Regions from separate parts of the Arthrobacter sp. TWP1-1 genome, predicted to be linked through region 3. Evidence: riboswitches for the same ligand, from Rfam matches in the RefSeq annotation. Region 3 holds a riboswitch; each other region holds the start of a gene.
What was found. A riboswitch is a leader RNA that binds a small molecule or an ion and turns the genes downstream of it on or off. The one in region 3 is predicted to bind thiamine pyrophosphate.

Region 1 (7,380 bases), on a different contig from region 3:
GTCGTGCGTGGCAGTGGACTGGGGGTCTGATTCAGAAGAGGTTTTCATCACGCAATCAGCATGCCACTAAGGAACTGGAAATTCAGCACCCTTGCGCAGGGAACGATCGAATTTTTGTTGACGGAAAGTTCATGGGAAGCCAATCGGAATCCGTTGGCGGCGCGTGCAGCGAAGGAGCTCGCAAGTTGGTACCCTTGATAGTTGAGTCCCTCAGGAAAGGGAGTGGGGTGGCGCAAAACGCCCTCCGCCGGTCTCATCCTGAAAATCGAAATTGCCGCGCCGTATGCGCGGGCAGGCCTTATGGCCGGTCCGCGCGGGCGTCGGTTAATCCCTGACGAAAGAAGTACGCGGCGCGTGTTCAACTCCCTATCTGACCGGTTGACAGCAACCTTCAAAAACCTCCGCGGCAAGGGCCGGCTCAGCGAGGCCGACGTCGATGCCACAGTGCGCGAGATCCGCCGTGCCCTGCTGGATGCCGACGTTGCCGTTCCGGTAGTTCGCGAATTCACCGCCAAGGTGCGCGAACGTGCGCTCGGCTCCGAGGTCAACGAGGCGCTGAACCCGGCGCAGCAGATCGTCAAGATCGTCAACGAGGAACTCGTCACGATTCTCGGTGGGGAAACCCGCCGCATCAACCTGGCCAAGAACCCGCCCACCGTCATCATGCTGGCTGGTTTGCAGGGTGCCGGTAAGACAACCCTCGCCGGAAAGCTCTCCAAGTGGCTCAAGGGTCAGGGCCACAGCCCCCTTCTGGTCGCCGCAGATTTGCAGCGCCCCAACGCCGTCAAGCAGCTCCAGGTCAACGGTGAGCGCGCAGGCGTCCCCGTTTTCGCACCGCACCCGGGTGTGTCCAGCGAATTTGAGTCAGCCACAGGCGATCCCGTAGCCGTTGCCATGGCCGGTTTGGCCGAGGCCAAGTCCAAGCTGTACGACGTCGTCATTGTTGACACCGCCGGCCGCTTGGGAATCGACGCCGAGCTGATGAAGCAGGCCGCGGACATCCGCGCCGCCATCAACCCGGACGAGGTCCTCTTCGTCATCGATGCCATGATCGGCCAGGACGCCGTCAACACGGCCCAGGCGTTCAACGAAGGCGTCAACTTCACCGGAGTTGTGCTGACCAAGCTCGACGGCGACGCCCGCGGTGGTGCAGCCCTCTCGGTCGCTTCCATCACCGGCAAGCCAGTCATGTTCGCCTCCACCGGCGAGGGCCTGGACGACTTCGAGCTGTTCCACCCCGACCGCATGGCCAGCCGCATCCTTGACATGGGTGACGTGCTCACGCTCATCGAGCAGGCTGAGAAGAACTGGGACAAGGGCGAAGCCGAGCGGATGGCGAAGAAGTTCGCCGACCAGGAAGACTTCACCCTGGATGACTTCCTGGCCCAGATGCAGCAGATTCGCAAAATGGGCTCCATGAAGAAGATGCTCATGATGATGCCCGGTGCCGCCGGCATGCGTCAGCAGCTGGAGAACTTCGACGAGCGCGAGATCGACCGCGTCGAGGCCATCGTCCGCTCCATGACCCCGCACGAGCGTGTAGCCCCGAAGATCGTCAACGGTTCACGCCGCGCCCGCATCGCCAAGGGTTCTGGTGTCCACGTTTCCGAGGTCAACGGCCTGCTGGAGCGTTTTGGCCAGGCCCAGAAGATGATGAAGAAGATGGCACAGGGTGGCGGCATTCCGGGCATGCCCGGCATGGCCGGCCCCGGCGGCTTCAACAGCGCCCGCAAGGGAAAGCAGAGCCCCAAGAAGAAGGCCAAGTCAGGTAACCCGGCGAAGGCTGCTGCCGAGCTGAAGGCCGCGCAAGAGAAGGCCAACGCGCCCAAGGGCTTGCCCACGGGAGCAGCTTTTGGTGCCGGCGCAGGTGCCGAGGACTTCGATCCCAGCAGCCTGAACCTGCCCAAGGGTTTTGAGAAGTTCCTGGGCAAGTAGTTTTGCTTCAAGGCCCCGTCCGTGTTGTCGAAAGTTGTTGAATTACGACGCCGGACGGGGCCTTTCGCTTTTTGTGGCCTTCGGCTCTGCGGCGAAATCGGGCAATTTGTCAGGGCCATCCGGTAACCTGCACCAATGAGTAAAACCCGGATTGTGTTTGTGCACGGCATGGACGGCTATGGTGTTGCAGCCTGGCCGGCCCAACATCTCTTAGCCGGGAACTACGATTGCCTCTTTCTCAAGCGGACCGGTTTTGACGCCGTCGAACCTCCCGTGGCCACGGATTTTGAGGCCGATGCCCGTATTGTCATTGACGCCCTGGGTGAGGGTGGGCACATTGTTGCCCACGCACAAGGCGCCATAGCGGCCGTGATGGCGGCCGTGGAACGTCCCGAGTTGGTGAAGTCACTGATTTTGGTGGAGCCGGCGCTGCTGTCTCTCACGGCCGAACTCCCGGCCACCGCCGCGTACCGCGAGTACGTTGAGCCACTGTTTGCCCGCAGCGCGGAACTGTCGGATATGGCCTTCTCTGCGGAATTCCGACGAGTGACAGCTTCCATGGCTGGGCCCGGCCGGGCCGGATACAGCCCCGGTGCCGCAGGTGTGGTGCGGCCGGTCCCGGCCGAGTCTTCGGCCAGGATCGCAGCACGCATCCACCTGCAGGCGCCTCAGTGGGAAGCCCCGTTGCATATTGTTCCCGGAGTTCCGACGCTGGTGCTGACCGGTGGCTGGGAGCCCCTCTATGAGGAGATCGCGGAGTATCTCACCACAACAGGGGCCGTCCACCGGGTGGCCCCCGGTGGCCACCGCCCGCATGACAACCCCCAGGGCGCGGAGATGATCTCCGCGTTTGTTGCCGCCCAGGAAGACGCCCTGCACGCCTGACACCGCTAGCGCCTGACGCCTGACGCTGGCAGCCCCCAACGCTGCCAGCGCCTGACGCAGCGCGTCTATCGCAGCGCATTTAGCTCCGGGGGACCACCAATTCAGGCAGGTACACCTTGGCTCCGGCGGCCAGGAATTCTGCACTCTTGCTCGCCATGCCGCCAACTATGTTCTCTTGTTGCGCGGCCGTTCCATAGGTATCCCTGATGTCTTGGCTGATCTTCATGGAGCAAAACTTCGGACCGCACATGGAACAAAAATGCGCGGTCTTTGCAGGTTCTGCAGGGAGCGTCTCGTCGTGGAAGGCCTCGGCCGTGGCAGGATCCAATGACAACGAGAACTGATCGCGCCAGCGGAATTCAAAGCGGGCCTTAGACAATGCGTCGTCGCGGTCCCGGGCGCCGGGATGCCCCTTGGCCATATCGGCCGCGTGGGCAGCGATCTTGTAGGTGATGACACCGGTCTTGACGTCATCCTTGTTAGGCAATCCCAGGTGTTCCTTGGGCGTCACATAACACAGCATTGCCGTACCGTACCGGGCAATTTCGGTCGCGCCGATCGCGGACGTGATGTGGTCATAACCCGGCGCAATGTCAGTGACGAGCGGCCCCAATGTATAAAACGGCGCGCCATCGCAGAGCTCTTGCTGCCGCTCAACGTTCTCGCGGACAAGGTGGAACGGGACGTGGCCCGGCCCCTCCACCATGACCTGGACGTCGTAGCGCCAAGCCCGCTTCGTCAGTTCGGCCAGGGTATCCAGCTCGGCAAATTGGGCAGCGTCATTGGCGTCGGCCGTTGAGCCGGGACGCAAGCCATCGCCCAGGGAGAACGCGACGTCGTAGCGGGCAAAAATTTCGCACAGCTCATCAAAGTGCGTGTAGAGGAAATTCTCTTGATGGTGGGCAAGGCACCATCCGGCCATGATGGATCCACCGCGGGAGACAATGCCGGTCACCCGGTTGGCCGTGAGCGGGACATAGCGGAGCAGCACTCCGGCGTGGATGGTCATGTAGTCCACGCCCTGCTCACACTGTTCGATCACGGTGTCGCGGAAAATTTCCCATGTGAGGTTGTGGGCTTCACCATTGACCTTTTCCAACGCCTGATAAATGGGCACGGTGCCAATGGGAACCGGCGAATTGCGGATGATCCATTCACGCGTCGTGTGAATGTCATCGCCGGTTGAAAGGTCCATGACGGTGTCAGCACCCCACAGTGTGGCCCACTGCAGCTTGTCCACCTCTTCGGCAATGGAGCTCGTGACGGCCGAATTACCGATGTTCGCATTGATCTTCACCAGGAACGCCTTGCCAATGATCATGGGTTCGGATTCGGGGTGGTTGATGTTGCTGGGAATGATGGCCCGGCCGGCCGCCAGCTCGCTGCGAACGAGCTCCACGGAGCAATTTTCGCGCAGCGCCACGAACCTCATTTCGGCAGTGACGACGCCGGCCCTTGCGTAGTGCATTTGGGTCACCGTGCGCCCTGCCAGGGATCGCAAGGGAGTGCGTTGCGTGCCTTGCCATTCCGCGGATGCTGCGCCGCGCCGCTGGGCCGAGCGGCCGTCGTCGAGCAGTTCACGCCCGCGCCCTTGGTAATTTTCGGTGTCCTCCCGATCCTTGATCCAGGGATCCCGCAAGGGCGGCAGCCCGCGGACCGGGTCGCTGCCCGGCCCCGCGGTGCGGTACACCTGAATGGGTGGATTTGGGCGCCCCGGTGCCGAGTCGTCCAGTGAAATGGATGTTACCGGAACGCTTAGCCCGTGCTGTTCGTCCTTGAGGTAAGAAAGCGTGTGGGCAGGGCTTTGTTCGGTGAAACTCATGGGTGAAACTCACTTCCTTCGCCGGCATTACCCGGACAGGTTCAACGGTCCAGGGCAGCTTCAGCCCATGTCTCAGCCCCTGCTTCGGGGCTCCCGTGTGGTCAGAGTCGAAGCTACACGATCAACGGGGGCCGCTGTCAAGCCGTAGGATCGGTGCATGCTTGAAATCCGTCCTGCCGCACTGAGTGAGTTCGCGCTGTTGCCCTCCATCGAGGCCGAGGCCGACGCTGCCTTTGAAACGCTGGATCCGCCCATGAACATTTCTGAGTTTCCGCCGCCGGCACTACCGGCCGAGTACGCGGCGGCGTTTCACATTATGGTTGCTGGGCGGCCACCGGCGGGCTTTATCCGGTTGGAAATCGTGGACGGTCAGGCGCATGTGGAGCAGTTGGCTGTCAGCCCGGAGTATGCGCGGCAGGGGATCGGCCGGTCCCTGGTCAGCGCGGCCAAGGCATGGGCCCTCGAGGCGGGTTTTCATTCCATGACCTTGTGCACCTTTACCGATGTTCCCTTCAATGCACCCTTTTATGTCAGTTGTGGATTTAGTGAGCTTCCACACGGGGAGTGGACTCCTGGGCTGGCCAAGCGGCGGGAACAGGAGACCGCCCTGGATATCGTGGGCAGGCGCATCGTCATGAAAATAAAACTAACCGCTCCGGAATAACTTGAAGCTTCAAGTAGTTTGCTACTATATGAGTACAACAAACCTTGGAGACATCATGACTGCACAGAACGACCTTCTTTCCGCCGACCTTACGATGGGCACCGTGATGCTCAAGGTTGGTGACATGACGATGATGAGCAACTATTACCAGAAGGCGCTCGGGCTCGATATCGTTGCCGAAGCCGATGGTGGCCAGTACCTGGGCCGCGGCAGCACTCCGCTGGTGCATCTGCAGCCCGCCGGTGGCCTGCACATTCCCGGACGCGGCGAAGCCGGACTGTTCCACACTGCGCTGCTTTTCAACGACCAAGCGTCCCTTGCCGCCACCGTGGCAACCGCAGCCCAGTACAGCCCGCAGGCCTTTGCCGGCAGCGCCGACCACCTCGTATCCGAGGCTTTTTACTTCACCGATCCTGAGGGCAACGGCATTGAGCTGTACTGGGATCGTCCCCGCGATGCCTGGAGCTGGAAGAACGGTGAAGTTGAAATGGCCTCCCTGGCCCTGTCGCCCCAGCACTACCTTCAGCAACACCTCACCGAGGAATCCGTTGTGGGCCAGCGGCAGTCAGCTGCCGATATCGGGCACGTCCACCTGCAGGTTGGCGACATCAAGACGGCTGAGCAGTTCTACGTCAATACCCTCGGCTTCGAGAAGACCTCCGGCTTCCACGGCCAGGCCTTGTTCGTTTCCGCTGGCGGCTACCACCACCACATGGCCATGAACGTCTGGAACAGCAGCGGCGCCGGTCCCCGTAAGGACACCCTCGGCCTGGGTGAGGTGCTCATCCAGCTGCCGGGCAAGGACGACGTCGGATCCCTCCATGAGCGTTTGACTCACCACAACATTGCCGTCGCCAACACCGGCGCCGAGATCACGTTCAATGATCCGTGGAACAACCGAATTCGCGTTAGTGTTGATTCTGTACAGTCCGCCAAGTAGTCGGCGGGCGCTCCGGCGCTGGATGGGGCCGGACCACCAACACGAAAGGCTTGTGCGTGGCCAATTACTCTGAGTTCTTCATCGCCGACCACCATCAGGCAGTAGCCCGAGCCAAGGCACGGGAGTCCGGAAAGTCGCCATCGATCGATGTACCCGTACTGCCGACCCCAGGCCTGAGCGATTTTGAGATTGAAGTGCTTGGCGAATTTGCCGTCAAGAGGGTTCACGCAACAGGTGTCGCGGCAGAACTCAGTCTCGTTGACATTGAACTGGACACCCTGTTCGCCGTGCCGGATGCCCTCCTTGAGGTTTTCGCCGAGCTCAACGCACCCGAGGATCCCGAAGACATCGTGGAGTTGGCTGCCGAATGGGCCGCCGCCGAGGAGATGGAGTCAACGCCCGAGGTCACCGAGCCGCTGCTGCGCGCCCTCACCGCAATGGCTGCTGCAGCCCTCTCGGCCGCAGAAGGCAACGCCAAGATGGGCCTGTTCTTCTACTCGGCCTCATAGGCCCCACGCCCTCCCACTGCTCGCAAGCTCGCAGCGGGGCCCTCGGGCGTGTGGGCCCAAGCGCCGTCCTGAAAAATGACACCGATCCCGCTTCCTGATGCCGAAATCCCGGTGTCCGAAAGGGGGATCGGTGTCATTTTGCTGTCACTCTTACGAGGAGTGCCGAGCGTTCGGAGCCAGCATGAGCAACAACACGCCACACGTGGTCAGCAACACGTCGCGCGGATCGGGTATTTTCTGGCATAATGAACAGGTACTCGATCCACATGGCCCCTCTCTCCGTGTGATGATCCTGTCCTTAGGATTCTGAAGAACGGCCCGCCCCACGGGAGCGTGACATGGAATTCGCCCCTTTTTCGAAACAGGAGTAACCACAAAAGTGGCTGTAAAGATTCGCCTTAAGCGCTTTGGTAAAATGCGCGCCCCGTACTACCGCATCGTTGTTATGGACTCACACTCAAAGCGTGACGGCCGTGCCATCGAAGAGATCGGTAAGTACCACCCGACCGAAAACCCGTCCTTCATCGAGGTCAACACCGACCGCGCTCAGTACTGGCTCTCCGTCGGCGCTCAGCCGTCTGAGCCTGTTGCCAAGATCCTGAAGATCACCGGTGACTGGCAGAAG
Region 2 (7,380 bases), on a different contig from region 3:
GACCCAGGCCCAGTCGTTGAGGAACTTTGTGAGGGCTGGTGGTGCGGGAATGACGCCATGGTTCAAGTTGCGCAAAGTTGTAAACACGAAGAGGGGGATCATCATGGCCCAGACGATCATGCAGTAGGGGCACAGAACGGCCAGCACGTAGACGGCCTGGATCCAGAACCAGCAGACCAAGCCAATTCCGGCGGTTATGCCAAGCTGCATGCAAATCCAGTACCAGCGGTTCATCCGGGCGCCGGCCAGCAGCACCACACCGGTTGTGACCACGATGGCGAAGGCGACCACGCCGATCAGCGGATTGGGGAAGCCCAGGATTGCGGCCTGCGGGGTCTTCATGACGTCACCGCAGGAGATCCACGAGTTGAAATCGCAGCTGATCTTGGCGTCGGGGTTGGTGTACAGATGAAGGCGTTCAAGCACCAGCGTGAAGGATGAGATCCAGGCGATGCCGCCGGCGATGACAAGGAACCAGCCAAAGAACCTCGACCGTGCCATGGCTGGCAGGTTCGCGTCCGCTGGTGCACTGGATGAAACGTTGGAGCTGGGCATGGCGTCCTTACTCAAGGGATCGGCTAATCGTGTCCTGATTGTAGCTCGAGTTTCTTGGCGCGCCCTGCGAACAAACGCGTCGTGAGGGGGCGCGTATGAGACAATGGTTTCGGCTGACCGGTGATCCACATGCGCCCTTCAGTCCAATGGGAAGCCCACGGGCTACTGGTGACGACACTGCCAACGCGTGCAGCCATCCACCGGCCGGTTTTGGCTGACCATTGGCTTGTCAGAGCTTGCGCACCCAGGAGTTGGTGCCGCCTGAGAAGTAATTAGACGACTTCCGTCAGCGCCCGCGGGTGCTGACACATCTGCCGCATTTGGGGCCTGATGTGGGGGCACCAATACGGCGCGAAAGTAACGCCCATAATGGAAAATGAACAGCCCACACCTGCAAGCACGGAAGCTGCACCTGCCACGACTGCACCTGCCAAGGCACGAGTCACCCGCTCACGCCGCGCAACCGCAGCCGTCACTAGCACCTCGGCCAGCACCAAGGCTCCTGTTGTAGAAGTGGCAACCGTAGAAGCGCCCGCTGCCGAAGCTGCCGCCCCTGTCAAGAAGGCGCCCGCGCGCCGCACCCGCGCCAAGAAAGCCGCACCTGCCGAGACCGCAGCCACCAACGCTGCTGAGCCCTCACTCTTGGACGGCATCACAGAGTCCGCCGCAGCTGCAGAAAAGCCGGCAGTGAAGTCTGAGGTGGTGGAGTCTGAGGTGAAGGCTGAGGCCGCCCCGGCCAAGCGCGCAACTCGTCGCCGTGCCACCGCGCCCGTCACCGCGCCTGCTGCGGCAACTGCCGAGCAAGGCGTGCAGGGAGAACTGAGCCTTTCGGGTCAGGATGCCCCAACAGCAGCGCCCTCCAACGATGCCACCCAAGCGGCACCCCAGGCAGCCGCTGCAGTGTCCAAGGCACCGGCGAAGCGTACCCGCCGGGCCAAGGCCCCCGTCACCAGCCCGGGCGAAGCAACACCGGCCGCCGCGAATGTTGCGGAAGCTCCCGCCGTCGCACCTTCCACTGTGGCACCTTCCACTGTGGAAGCTGCAAGCGCCACGGTCGCTGATGAAGCACCCGTCAAGAAGGCGCCGGCTCGCCGTGCCTCCAGGCGTGCCGCCGCTCCCGCGCAGTCCGCCGCCTCCGCACCTGCTGCGGTTATTGCCGTAGCGGAAGCCGCTGCGCCGGCCGAAGCTGCGCCGATCGATGCTGCGCCCGCCGCATCCGTCCCGGCAGCGTCGGCGGATACCGAGTCCGCTCCGACCAGGACTCGCACAACGCGCAGCCGCCGCAAGTCCGCAGCACAGTCTGCGCCTATTGCCCAGGTTTCGGAAGAAACCGCACCCGAGGCCGTTGTTGAGCCCGTCGTCGAGGAGGCAGCAACCACTGCTGCCCAGGGTGGCGAATCCTTGTTCGTCTCCCCAGCTGCCGGGATGTCAACGCTGTTCCTAGCACCGGACCTCAGCCAGACTGTTCCGGTCGTAGTCGCCAGCGGGACCTCCGAGGACAACGAAACGGCCAAGGATGGTAACGACGGCGATCGTCGTGGCCGCGCCCGTAACCGTAACCGCCGACGAGGCAACGAAACCGAGCCTGCTGACGCCATCGAGTCCGGCGACGAAGATGCTGACGATGATGAGGGATTGGACGACGGCGTGACCTCCCGTCGCCGCCGTCGCCGCCGTCGCGGCGAGCAGGACCTAGAACTGACGGGCGGCACCGACGAGGATCCGCCCAACACCGTCACGCGCGTCCGGGCACCCCGCACCCCCGTAGAGACCACCGCCAGCACTTCGGACCGTGTCACGAGCCTGCGCGGCTCCACCCGTTTGGAAGCTAAGAAGCAGCGTCGCCGTGACTCACGCGATTCGGGCCGCCGCCGCACGGTCATCACCGAGGCCGAGTTCCTGGCCCGCCGTGAGTCTGTTGACCGTGTCATGGTTGTCCGCCAGAGCGATGACCGGATCCAGATTGGTGTCCTCGAAGACGGCATTCTTGCCGAGCACTTCGTTTCCAAGACGCAGCAGGATTCATTGATCGGCAACGTCTACCTTGGCAAGGTCCAAAACGTTCTGCCCAGCATGGAAGCCGCCTTCGTAGACATTGGACGCGGCCGCAACGCCGTGCTGTACGCCGGTGAAGTTGACTGGGACGCCGCTGATCTCAAGGGCCAGCCGCGCCGCATTGAGAACGCGCTCAAGTCAGGCGATTCGGTTCTCGTGCAGGTCTCCAAGGACCCCGTGGGTCACAAGGGTGCCCGCCTGACGAGCCAGATCTCCCTGCCCGGCCGCTACCTGGTGTTTGTCCCGGGTGGTTCCATGACAGGCATCTCACGCAAGCTGCCCGACGTCGAACGTAACCGCCTCAAGCGCGTCCTGAAGGACCACCTGCCCGAAAATGCGGGCGTCATTGTGCGCACGGCGGCCGAAGGTGCCAGCGAAGAAGAGCTCACGAATGACATCAACCGGCTGCGCGCCCAGTGGGAAGGCATCAACGAGCGGGCTTCCTCGCACAAGACGCTTGCCCCCGAAATGCTGTACGGCGAGCCTGACCTGACCATCAAGGTTGTCCGCGACGTCTTCAACGAGGACTTCTCCAAGCTCGTTGTTTCCGGTGAAGACGCCTGGGACACCATCGAGGCCTACGTAACCTATGTTGCCCCGGATCTGCTTGACCGCTTGGAAAAGTGGACGAAGCCCGATGACATCTTCGCCGTGCACCGCATCGACGAGCAGATCAACAAGGCCCTTGAGCGCAAGGTCTTCCTGCCGTCGGGTGGTTCGCTGGTCATTGACCGCACCGAAGCCATGACAGTTGTTGACGTCAACACGGGTAAGTTCACCGGATCCGGTGGCAACCTTGAAGAGACCGTCACGAAGAACAACCTTGAAGCTGCCGAGGAAGTTGTTCGCCAGCTGCGCCTGCGCGACATCGGCGGCATCATCGTCATTGACTTCATCGACATGGTCCTTGAATCCAACCGCGATCTGGTGTTGCGCCGTCTCGTCGAATGCTTGGGCCGTGACCGGACCAAGCACCAGGTTGCCGAGGTGACCTCGCTGGGTCTGGTGCAGATGACGCGTAAGCGCATGGGTACCGGTCTGCTGGAAGTCTTCGGCGAGCTGTGCCCCTCCTGCGCCGGCCGCGGCATGGTCACCCACGAGATCCCCGTGGAGCACCGCCGCACCCACAGCCCCGCTGTGGAAGTAGCCCAGATCCATGCCCCGGCGGCGCCGAAGCAGGACAACCGCGAGAACGAGCGCACGGCCAACCGGTCCACTCGCAGCGAACGCAAGCGCAACCGCAACCGCGGCCAGCAGCCTGAGATCGAACCGCAGCTTGAGCCCGCACCGGCTCCTGTCGCCGATGAGGTTGCTGACGCTGCCAAGGCGCAGAAGGCTCACGAGGCACGTGCTGCACTGGCCAATATTGCCGCTGCGGCCGCCGCTTCGCACCAGGAGCGCGTCGCCGCCGAGCCCAACCATGCTCCCGTCATTGAAGAGGCCGACGCCGCGACTCTCACCTTGGGTGGGGAAGCCATTGAGCTGCCCCGTGGACACCGAAGTGAAAGCAGCGATTTCTCCGGCACCAACAATGCAGATCAGGCCGCCGCACTGGCGGATCTGACCCAGGCGCTGGATCAGCTGGTGGCACCGGGCCAGGGTGAATCTTCACAGCGCGTATCTTCACAGGGCGAATCCTCACAGCGCGAATCCTCACAGGGTGAGAATGCCGAGGGCGGCAACAACCGTTCACGCTCACGCCGGGGACGCCGCAACCGCAGCGCCCGTAGCGCACAGGGCGGAGCCGACATGGCTGTGGAAACGTCAGCTCAGGCTTCTGCCGGGCAGGGCTCCACGATTCATAGCAGCGTTGTTGCCGACAAGCCCGTTGTGCCGGTTGCCAAGAAGGCCTCCGAGCCGATCATCCTTGGCGTGGGAGTACCCGCTTCCGAGCTCTAGCCTGCGCTTCTGCGTTTGACTAGCTTGGCTAGTTTGACTAACTAGTTGGCCTGAACAAGCAACCCGCACACGATGTCCCAATGCACCGAAAGGCGCATTATTGGGTCATCTTGTGCGGGTTGCTTGTTTAAAGCAGGCGCGTGCGCACTAGGGTGGAATGCGACACGGGGTGCCAGGCCACAAGGGCCGGCTGAGACAATACCCGTTGAACCTGCCCGGTTAGCACCGGCGAAGGGATGTCCCATGACAACCAGTACCGTAGTGCCTGCTGCCCACGAGCCTGCCCACGACACTGCGCACGAGCCTTCGGTCAACGTGGCAACTGCCGTGAAGCATCCCAGGATCCTGAGCATTGCCGGCTCAGACCCCTCTGGCGGTGCAGGCATCCAGGCTGATATCAAGTCCATTTCCGCTCATGGTGGTTACGCCATGGCCGCCATCACAGCATTGACGGCCCAAAATACTCAAGGGGTGCAGGGCGTCCACATTCCGCCAGCTTCATTCCTCACCTCGCAACTCGATGCGGTGGCAGCGGATATCGCCTTGGATGCAGTGAAGATCGGCATGCTAGGCAACGCGGCGGTGATGAACGCGGTGGGGGACTGGCTTGCACGGACCCGTCCCGCCGTCGTCGTACTGGATCCGGTGATGGTGGCCACTAGCGGTGACCCGCTCGTGACGGCGGGAACACGCGAGGCGTTTCTGGAACTGCTGACGTTCACCCATCTGGTGACTCCCAATCTCCCGGAACTTGCCGTCCTGCTGAACCGTGCCGAAGCCAGCAGCTGGCACGAGGCGGTGGAGCAGGGGCGCGCGCTTGCCGCCGAACATCACGTCATGGTTCTGGTCAAGGGCGGGCATTTGCCTGGAACTCAATGCCCCGATGCGCTCGTGTGGCCCGACGGCTCGGTGCGCGAGTTCGACGGCGCCCGGATAGAAACCGCCAATACTCACGGCACGGGCTGCTCGCTTTCCGCGGCAGTAGCCACGCTCCAAGCGCAGACAGGCGATTGGGTCGAAAGCGTGCGGAGGGCCAAGGAGTGGCTCGGCGGCGCCTTGGCATCGGCCGGAGAATTGGAGGTCGGTTCCGGCGCCGGCCCCATCAATCACCTATTCGCCTTATGGGGGAGTGCCGCTCCTGCCGGCGAAACCTTTAGCAGGGAACTGTGGGCGGACTGTGCGCCCCAGCGAACAGCCATCTTCGAGCTGGACTTTATCAAGGAGTTGGCCGCCGGCACGCTCGGCCGTAACCACTTCGCCTACTATCTGGCGCAGGATGCCCAGTACTTGGCCACCTACTCCAGGGTCCTTGCCCGGGCGAGTGCACTGGCACCGACAGAAACCGAGCAGAAGTTTTGGGCAGGAGGGGCGCAGAACTGCATCGATGTGGAGCTGAGCCTGCACCGCGACTGGCTCAGCAAATACCCGCTGGACTCTCCCCAGGGTCCCGTGACAAAACACTATGTGGACCACCTCCAGGCCGTTGCCTTCGGCGGCAGCTACGGCGAAGTGGTCGCAGCCGTTCTGCCCTGTTACTGGCTGTACGCCGAGGTTGGGCGCGTACTTCACGCCGACTACCTCGCCTTTGAGGGCGAACACCCTTACGGGAGCTGGCTGGCAACGTATGCGGATGAAGATTTTGCCAAAGCTACGGAAAAGGCCATTAGCATCACCGATGCGGCAGCACGGCGAGGTTCGGCCAGTGAACGCCAACGGATGCGGGAGGCATTTGCCCATTCCGCCCAGTACGAGGTTGACTTCTTTGCGGCACCACACCTCCACGTCGAGGCAGTCAAAGCAGCCTCAGTGACGTCAAGTGATTAACCACACCCAGCTCTGAGGCACAAATTCGGCGCGTCCGGGCCCTAAATGTCATAAATCGGCAACAAGCGCGCTAAAGTTGCTGAGTACGGTTTCTACGATCCTCACGGGTTTCCGAAGTAAACATGTTTGCTTGGACGCAGTGTTGGGAGTCGAAACTAGTCTCATTTGCCCCCGAAGCCAGAATTAGCGTATTCTTGTTCTTCGGTGCTTACGCCAACACCTAGGGCAACCACTCATGGTAGAACTCCATTGAGGTCCACGGCGTTGAGGCACATAGTGTGCATCCTGTTTTTGTTCATTCTTGAACAGCGGGTGCATGCGGTTGGCAGGGATCAAATATGATCCGCGCCGGCATAAAAACTTTGTAATAAACGTCGAGAGAAGTGAGTTCCCCAGTGGTGTACGCGATTGTCCGCGCAGGCGGCCGTCAAGAAAAGGTTTCCGTAGGAGACCACGTGACCATGAACCGCGTCCCCGGTGGAGTTGGCAGCACGCTTGAGCTGCCCGCTTTGCTCTTGGTTGATGGTGACAAGCTCACCACAGCCGCGAAGGACCTGGCTAATGTGAAGGTTACGGCTGAGAAGTTGGAGGATCTTCGTGGACCGAAGATCGTCATCCAGAAGTTCAAGAACAAGACCGGCTACAAGAAGCGCCAGGGTCACCGTCAGGAACTGTCCAAGGTCAAGATCACCTCAATCGCTTAATAAGCATTGACGTTCGATCCACTTAGATACTTTTAGTAAAAAGGCAGGCATTTTCAAATGGCACATAAAAAGGGTGCGAGTTCCACTCGCAACGGTCGTGACTCCAACGCTCAGTACTTGGGCGTAAAGCGCTTCGGCGGTCAGGTTGTCAAGGCTGGCGAAATCATCGTTCGCCAGCGCGGCACACACTTCCACCCCGGCGTTAGCGTCGGCCGTGGCAAGGACGACACGCTGTTCGCATTGGACGCAGGCGCAGTCGAGTTCGGCACGCGTCGTGGACGTCGCGTTGTGAACATCGTTGCAGCTACGGTCTAATACCGAAGCTTTTCCAGTGGAGCGAGCC
Region 3 (7,380 bases):
GAAGCTGGTGTCGTTGACGTAGAGCCACGGCACCACGCCGCCGAAGAGCCTGTTGGTCCAGTAGTAAGGGACAAATTGTTTGCCGCCGGTCTTCTTCATGGCCGTCAAGGCGTTGTAGAAGTCATCATGAGTCCAGTTGTCAGAAGGCCTGGCGAGTCCGGCCTTCTGGAACGCTCCGGTGTTCATGTACATGTTGGCGCTATTGAAATCCAGTGGCAGCTGGAACAGGCTGCCTTGATACATGAACGCCTCGACCAGGGACGGGTGTACGTCGTCGAAGTAGTCCTGCACCTCGGATTTGTCGCGCTTGATAAAGGCATCCAACGGCTCGGCCAGGCGTTCCGCGAACAGCTGCGCCCCCTCCGTGGCCACCAAGACCACATCCGGCGATGTCCCGGCGGCGACCATAGTGAGGATCTTTGCAAAGAAGTCCCCCCAGTCGGCGCCCTGAATGGCTTGAATCCTGACCTTAATATTGGGGTGGGCCGCGGAGAAGGCTTTCACCAAATTGACCCGGCTTGCGGCGTCCTGGGCATTGCCCAAGATGGCGACATTGAGTGAATCCGTTCCCCGACCAGGGATGTCCGCTCCTGTGAGCCGGGGCCAGCTGGCCCCCACGGCGCCGACAGTGCCAGCGCCGAGCAGACCCAGCATCAGGCGTCTTGATACGTCACTCATGTTGCCTCCTTGCAACTACCTAACTCGTGTTAGGAAGCATGGCAGACGCGCCTGACGCATGTCAAGCATGAGGCGCATCACAATTCACCTACGTACGGAACCAGCTGCGGCCCGCCCCTTGCCGATGACCTCCTGAGAGAAGGTTAGCCAAACGTCGGATTCCACGTACCAAGTACGACGGCGGCCATCACCGACACCGCCGCAATCACCACTCCCCCGGCACCGACCCAGAGGTCCTGGCGAGAAAAGGTGGATTCCCGCGCCCAGGTGCGTGGTCCCGCACCGAAACCCTTGGCCTCCATGGTGACGGCGAGCCGCGTGGCGCGCCGGACGGCTTGTACGAGCAACGCCATGGCCTGGCCCAGCTGAGCCTTGACGCCTCGGAATAGGCCGGGCTCGCCACCCACCCCGCGCGCGCGGCGGGCCATGCCGAGCGTTTGCCACTCGGCAACGAGCAGGCCAACCAGCCGCATCGCGGCGAGCGCCCCAAGGACAAAACGGTGCGGCAGGCGCAGCTTTTGAGCCAACGCGTCAGCCAAATCAGTGGGGTCCGTCGAGGCCAGCACAATGATCCCGGGCAAGGCAATGGCCAGCCCACGCAGGGCGATGGCAACACCGGCTTCCAATGATCCCGTGGTGAACGTTACCGGCCCCAGGGCAAGCAATAGTTCGCCGGTTTTTGGGGCCAACAGCGCCGTCCCATAGCCTCCCACCACGGCCGCAATTAAGATCGGCCAGCCCCGCATCAACAACATGCGTGCACCCAAGCCGGCCAACGGCAGCAAAGCGCATTCAAGCACCAGTGCCACAGTTGCCGAAACCCAATCCACGCTGATCAACAACACGAGGGTTACGGCCATCCCAGCACCCAGCTTGGCGAGCGGGTTGGCCCCCGCCAGCCAGGCCGTTGATCGAGGCGTGGCAACAATGTCTACACTCATCGCCGCACCGCCTTCACAGGGACACCGATTTTTCGAATTTCTGCGTCAGTTTCCTTCTCACCGAGAACCAAGCGATTCCCGCCCAGCACAGCGCTAAAGGCAGCGTCGTGCGTCACGGAGACAACGGCCGTTCCGGCATCCAAGAGTTCCGTTAGGAGCGAGGCCAGTTCTGCCCAGGTGTTGGCATCCTGGCCAAAGGTTGGCTCGTCCAGGATCAGCAGCTGCGGGCTGGCGGCCAAGACTGTTGCCACGGATAGCCGCCGTTTCTCCCCTCCGGAGAGCGTGAACGGGTTCGCATCGGCCAGATGGTCAAGCCGCAAACGGACCAGCAAATCATCCACGGCGTCGCCGCCATGACCCAAAAGCTTCGGCGCAAACAGCAGCTCTGCACGGACACTGTTGGCAACAAATTGATGTTCGGGTTCCTGAAAAACCGTACCGATCCGGCTGATCAACTCCAGGCCGCGCCACTTCAGCGGCTGAGGTCCCGCCCCACGGGCAAGCCCCGGTAGAGCCACCAATTCGCCTGCCGCCGGCGCCAACAATCCGGCAAGGGTCAGCGCCAGCGTTGACTTGCCGGACCCGTTCGGCCCGGTCACGCTCAACGCCTCGCCTGCCCGCACCTGGACAGAAGGTACGACGGCGGCCGGAACCACAGGGTGACGCCGCCGTCCCTTGGTGCGGGAGACAGCAAGAGCCGACGCCTCCAGCAATAGGTGATTGCCGGCGTCGTACGCATCCAAGGCGGGAGAACTCCTTGGCCGGACAGCGGGGATGTACCCCGGCACCCAGATCCCAGCCGCCGCCAACAGCTCACGGCTCTGCGCCATGACGGTTGCGGGCGGACCGTCGAAGAGAATTCCGCCGGGCTCACCCATCCGGGCAGGGGCAAGAACGACGATCCTGTCGACGACATCGAGCCACACGGAGACCCGGTGCTCCACCACCACCAAGGTTGCTCCGGTTTCATCCAGGCTGCGGCGCACAGCATCGCGCACCTCAATGACGCCCGCGGGATCAAGATTGGCCGTGGGCTCGTCCAGCAACAGCAGCCCGGGACGCATGGCCAGCATTCCTGCCAGCCCAAGGCGCTGCTTTTGCCCGCCGGACAGGGCCGAACTTGGATGATCCAGAGGAAGGTTCAGCCCAACGGACTCGAGCGCTGCGCTGACCCGGCGCCAGATTTCATCGCGCGGCACGGACAGGTTCTCCGCGCCGAAGGCCACGTCGTCGCCGATGCGCGAGAGTACAACTTGCGCATCCGGATCCTGCTGCATCAGGCCGGCCCGACCTCGGGATTCCGCTACCGGACGGCCGTCGATGAGCAGTTCACCGGATTCGTTGGCGTCCTCGTCATCGCCCAGCACGCCCGCAAGGGCATGGAGCAGCGTGGACTTGCCGGCCCCGGAAGGGCCCAACAGCAGGACCCGCTCCCCCGGCGCAATCTCCAGATCAAGATCGTGGACGGCACGGCCGGTGCGGCCCGAATGCTGCCATCCCCAGCCCTTGGCGCTGATCCGCGCCGGCGCACCAAGGTGCGCCGTGGCGTGATGTTGCGCCGAACCCATGGCTACACCGCGCGTTCGGTGGCGGCGCCGCGCGATGGCAAGCTCGCCAGTGCGCCCGTGCGGGCCAGTCCGCGCACAGCAAGCCAGGAGAGCAGGCCGGCAATGACGGCACCGGAAATCATGGCGAGGACAACGTAGACGGCCTTCCATTCAAAGGCCCACGGTGCGTTGTAGACAATGCTGTCATTGAGGCCCATAGCCAATCCGGCAAGGGCGCCGGCCAGCAGTGCCACGGGGAGCGTGAACTTGCGGTAGCGGAAAGCGGCAAATGCCAACTCGGCACCGAGACCCTGCACTAGGCCGGACAGCAGCACGGTGAAGCCAAAGTGTGTTCCCAGCAGACTTTCAACGATGGCCGCGATCATCTCGCAGTAGAGGGCGGCTCCGGGCTTGCGGATGACCAAGGCGCCGAGGACGCCGGCAATCAGCCAGCCGCCACCGTACAGGGCGCCCAACGGCGGAAAGGCGACCGTGATGGCGCTGATAATCCCGTACCCGGCTGACCAGAGCCAGAAAATGACGCCCACGGCAACGCCGAGAACCGAGACCACAACGATGTCGACCACGCGCCACGTGGACTTACGGACTTCTTGCGTGCTCTTTTGTTGCGCGGCGTTTTCGCCCGCGAATGACTTGCTCATGTTTCCTCCTTTTCAGGAGGGGCGGCTGCGGCGGTATTTCCGCGCAACCGAAGAGAACTCGACTCCCTTCGCCGGTACTAGCCGGAGCAGGTTCGAGGGTCTGCGGCGAACCGCACTCTCAGCGCCGGATCCTTAGGAATAAGGATGACGCTCCCCTGTCGTGTTTGAATTGCGGCTCCAGTTTACATCCAGCCCTGACCCGGGAACTAATGTCCTGCGTCATGAGCGGCCGCAGTCTGCAGCAAGCCTCGTTTGCCGCGCCGCTTGAACGCGTTAGGCTGGCCATAGGGTTTCCGCCGATTGCGGACCGCACCGAACACGTAAGGAGTCCTTCATGAATATTGTTTTCAAATTGCTCGGAACCGGAGTGAGCCTGGGTGCCGGGTTTGTTGCCAGCAAGCTCGTAGACACGGTCTGGGAGAAAAGTACCGGCAATAAGCCGCCCAAGGACGGAGCGGATCTGGAGAACAGCCTCCGCTCGGCGCTAATATTTGCGCTGGTCTCCTCCGTGGTGGCGGCCATTATCCAGACCGTTGCTGGGCGCACCACCCAAAAGGCAATCGCCCGCTTCAACAAGCACCCCGAAGAAGTCTAAGCAGGTGAGGCCCCGTCCGGTGCGTCGTACGACGCCGGACGGGGCCTTTTGCGTGCTGGCAAGGGTTGCGCCGTCCTGGGTTGCGCGCTGAACTACTTCCGCGCGTCGTCCTCGATAACGGCGGCTACCACCTGATCGAGCTCGTCCACACTGAGCAGTTCCGGGCGCCGGTGCTTGGTGCGGTAGCCGGCACGGCCCACCATATGGGCCGACACGGGCACGGTGAGCAGCTGGAAAAGCCACGCAACCAGCAAGATCGGCAGCAAACTCCACGAGCGCATTTGCAGGCCAATGGCGGTTAGCATCAACAGCAGCCCCAAAACCTGGGGCTTGGTGGCCGCGTGCATGCGACTCATCAGGTCTGGAAAGCGCAGCAATCCAATCGCCGCCGCAAGACTCATCAAGGCCCCCAACAGCAAGGCGATGGCCGTCAGGACATTGAGAAAAGTGTTCATCCGTCCTCCTTCTTGTGCGCCACGAAGCGGGCAACTGTGACAGATCCAATGAAGCCAATCACCGTCAACACCACCAGCAGGGCAAGATTGTCGGTGTGTTGATTCATGGCCATCTCCGTGGCTAGCGCGGCTCCGAAAATCGCCAGCAGAACATCGGCCGCAATCACGCGGTCAAGCAGTGAGGGCCCCTTGGCGATTCGGTAGATCGTGCCGGCCGAGGCGAGGGAAAGTATCGTGGCAACAACGATGACAACAATATCCATGGCTGTTAGTGCACCCCCTTGGACGTACCGGCCGCAGTGCTTCCGGACCGCATCTGGTCCGCATAGGTGACCATGGATGCTCCTGTTTTCTCGGCTTTAACCATGGCCAGCTCTTCTTTTGTCCCCATGACCTGGATCAGCCTGGCTTCGATGTTTTGAATGCCGCTACGAACCTTGTCCACGGACTCGGGCGTGGGGGTGTTCATGGCGTGGATATAAAGGGTGGCGCATCCCCTGTCGACCTCCACCACCAGCGACCCCGGAATGAGTGAAAGCACGTGTCCAACGGCTGTCATGAGCAGATCCGAGGGGCTGCGCAATGGAACCGCAATCACGGCATTGCGAATTCGTGGCCCCTTGATCAGCGCCCAGAACAGCACCTGGAAGCTGGCAACCGTGACTTCCTTGACGAACCACAGCGCGAGTGTCACTGCGCGCAGCACGTTGAAACGGCCACTCAATTCAATGGGCGGCAGGTAGAAAATCTGGGAGACGGCAAGGGCGATCAATGCCCCGAAGAGCAGATTCCCGGCACTAAAGTCCTGCCACAGGGCACCCCACACCACCACCAGCCACACCAGCAGTGGTAGTTTCTGCAGGAACTTAGGCTTGCGCCTGTCCTTCGTTTCATGTGTTGATTGGCTCATGGCGTGCCCACCCCACTGCCCATAACGGCCTCGATGTACGGTGTGCGCGCAAGCATGTCGGTGGCGGCTTCCTGACTGAGGTCAAGAAGCGGCCCGGCGAAGAAGGTCAAGGCAAGTCCCAGAACCACCAGCCCCATGGTGGAGTACACCATCATCTTTGGCAGGATCGGAACCTCGTTTTCTCCAGAAAAACGTCCCTCGGTGGCATCTACATACTTGCTGGTACGCAGCGCACGCATGCTCGGTGCACCCGATGAATCCGGCGCGGTGGCCAGCAGCACGGGATCTGGATCCTCGGCGTCGACCGTACTACGCCAGAACACGCGGTTCCACACGCGGGCCATGGCCAACAGCGTGAGCAGGCTGGCCACCACGCCACCCACCACAACGGCGTAGGCCAGTGGTGAACCATCGGCCACCCCAGCCTGCAGCAACCCCAGTTTGCCAATGAAACCCGAGAACGGCGGAATGCCGGCAAGGTTCATGGCCGGGATGAAGTACAGGACCCCCAGAACGGGCGACAACTTCGCCAGCCCACCCAATCGCGTGATGGAAGAATTACCACCCCGGCGTTCAATCAGACCCGTCACCATGAACAAGCTGGTTTGGATGGTGATGTGGTGGATGACGTAAAAGATGGTTGCGGCAAGCCCCAACACCGATGAAAGAGCGACGCCGAAGATCATGTACCCGATGTGGCTCACCAAGGTGAAGGAAAGCATTCGCTTGATGTCTGTCTGAGCCAGGGCGCCGAGAATTCCCACGATCATTGTCAGCAAAGCAACTATTAGCAGCGCCGAGTTGAAGTCATCTGTGGGAAAGAGCAGGGTTTCCGTTCGGACAATGGCATAGACGCCGACCTTGGTTAGCAACCCGGCAAACACGGCCGTGACCGGCGCTGGCGCCGTGGGGTAAGAGTCAGGGAGCCAGAAGGAAAGAGGGAAGACGGCCGCTTTGATGCCAAACGCCACGAGCAACAACACATGCAGCAGGTTCTGCGTCCCTGGATCGAGCTCGCCAAGTTTCACGGCCAAGTCGGCAAGGGTCACCGTGCCTGTGGCTCCGTAAACCATGGCGATGGCGATCAGGAACAGTAGCGAAGAAACCACGCTGACAACCACATAGGTAATGCCGGCCCGGATGCGTGATCCGGTGCCACCGAGCGTCATGAGCACATAACTGGCTGTCAGTAGGATCTCAAAGCCAACATAAAGATTGAACAGGTCACCAGCAAGGAAGGCGTTGGAGACACCGGCTACGAGGATCAGGTAGGTGGGGTGGAATACCGAGACCGGCCCGCCTTCTTCGCCGTCGGCCGCACCCTGCCCCGTGGCGTAGGCAAGGACGGCCAAGCTGACGGCCGATGAGACGACCAGCAGCAGGGACGAGAACTGGTCGGCCACCATGACGATGCCGAAGGGAGGCGCCCAACCGCCCAACTGGACCGCGATGGGTCCGGACTGCCAAACGCTGGCGAGGACCCAGACCTCCAGGAGCAAGGTGATGGTCAGGGTGCCGAGGCTCACCCGGCGCTGGGCGCGTGGGTGTTTGATCAGGACGAACGCAAGAGCCGCCCCGAAAAAAGGCAGGAC

Region 1: another riboswitch for thiamine pyrophosphate. It lies ahead of thiC (phosphomethylpyrimidine synthase ThiC); the one in region 3 lies ahead of ACP7B9_RS10375 (ECF transporter S component).
Region 2: another riboswitch for thiamine pyrophosphate. It lies ahead of thiD (bifunctional hydroxymethylpyrimidine kinase/phosphomethylpyrimidine kinase); the one in region 3 lies ahead of ACP7B9_RS10375 (ECF transporter S component).

What each region holds. Positions count from the first base shown of each region.
Region 1 covers NZ_JAFCXC010000003.1:165,680-173,059, reverse strand. Annotated here, with positions in the region: gene ACP7B9_RS07255 (glucose-6-phosphate dehydrogenase) at 1-48, opposite strand, end outside; gene ffh (signal recognition particle protein) at 355-1,935, shown strand; gene ACP7B9_RS07245 (alpha/beta fold hydrolase) at 2,071-2,820, shown strand; gene thiC (phosphomethylpyrimidine synthase ThiC) at 2,900-4,642, opposite strand; TPP riboswitch at 4,639-4,749, opposite strand; gene ACP7B9_RS07235 (GNAT family N-acetyltransferase) at 4,800-5,306, shown strand; gene ACP7B9_RS07230 (VOC family protein) at 5,362-6,246, shown strand; gene ACP7B9_RS07225 (hypothetical protein) at 6,303-6,755, shown strand; gene rpsP (30S ribosomal protein S16) at 7,135-7,380, shown strand, end outside.
Region 2 covers NZ_JAFCXC010000002.1:658,802-666,181, reverse strand. Annotated here, with positions in the region: gene ACP7B9_RS06355 (vitamin K epoxide reductase family protein) at 1-555, opposite strand, end outside; gene ACP7B9_RS06350 (Rne/Rng family ribonuclease) at 925-4,509, shown strand; TPP riboswitch at 4,665-4,763, shown strand; gene thiD (bifunctional hydroxymethylpyrimidine kinase/phosphomethylpyrimidine kinase) at 4,753-6,333, shown strand; gene rplU (50S ribosomal protein L21) at 6,729-7,037, shown strand; gene rpmA (50S ribosomal protein L27) at 7,095-7,352, shown strand.
Region 3 covers NZ_JAFCXC010000004.1:357,389-364,768, forward strand. Annotated here, with positions in the region: gene ACP7B9_RS10360 (extracellular solute-binding protein) at 1-678, opposite strand, end outside; gene ACP7B9_RS10365 (energy-coupling factor transporter transmembrane component T family protein) at 822-1,619, opposite strand; gene ACP7B9_RS10370 (ABC transporter ATP-binding protein) at 1,616-3,187, opposite strand; gene ACP7B9_RS10375 (ECF transporter S component) at 3,190-3,828, opposite strand; TPP riboswitch at 3,875-3,995, opposite strand; gene ACP7B9_RS10380 (DUF4235 domain-containing protein) at 4,163-4,423, shown strand; gene mnhG (monovalent cation/H(+) antiporter subunit G) at 4,516-4,878, opposite strand; gene ACP7B9_RS10390 (monovalent cation/H+ antiporter complex subunit F) at 4,875-5,141, opposite strand; gene ACP7B9_RS10395 (Na+/H+ antiporter subunit E) at 5,147-5,788, opposite strand; gene ACP7B9_RS10400 (Na+/H+ antiporter subunit D) at 5,785-7,380, opposite strand, start outside.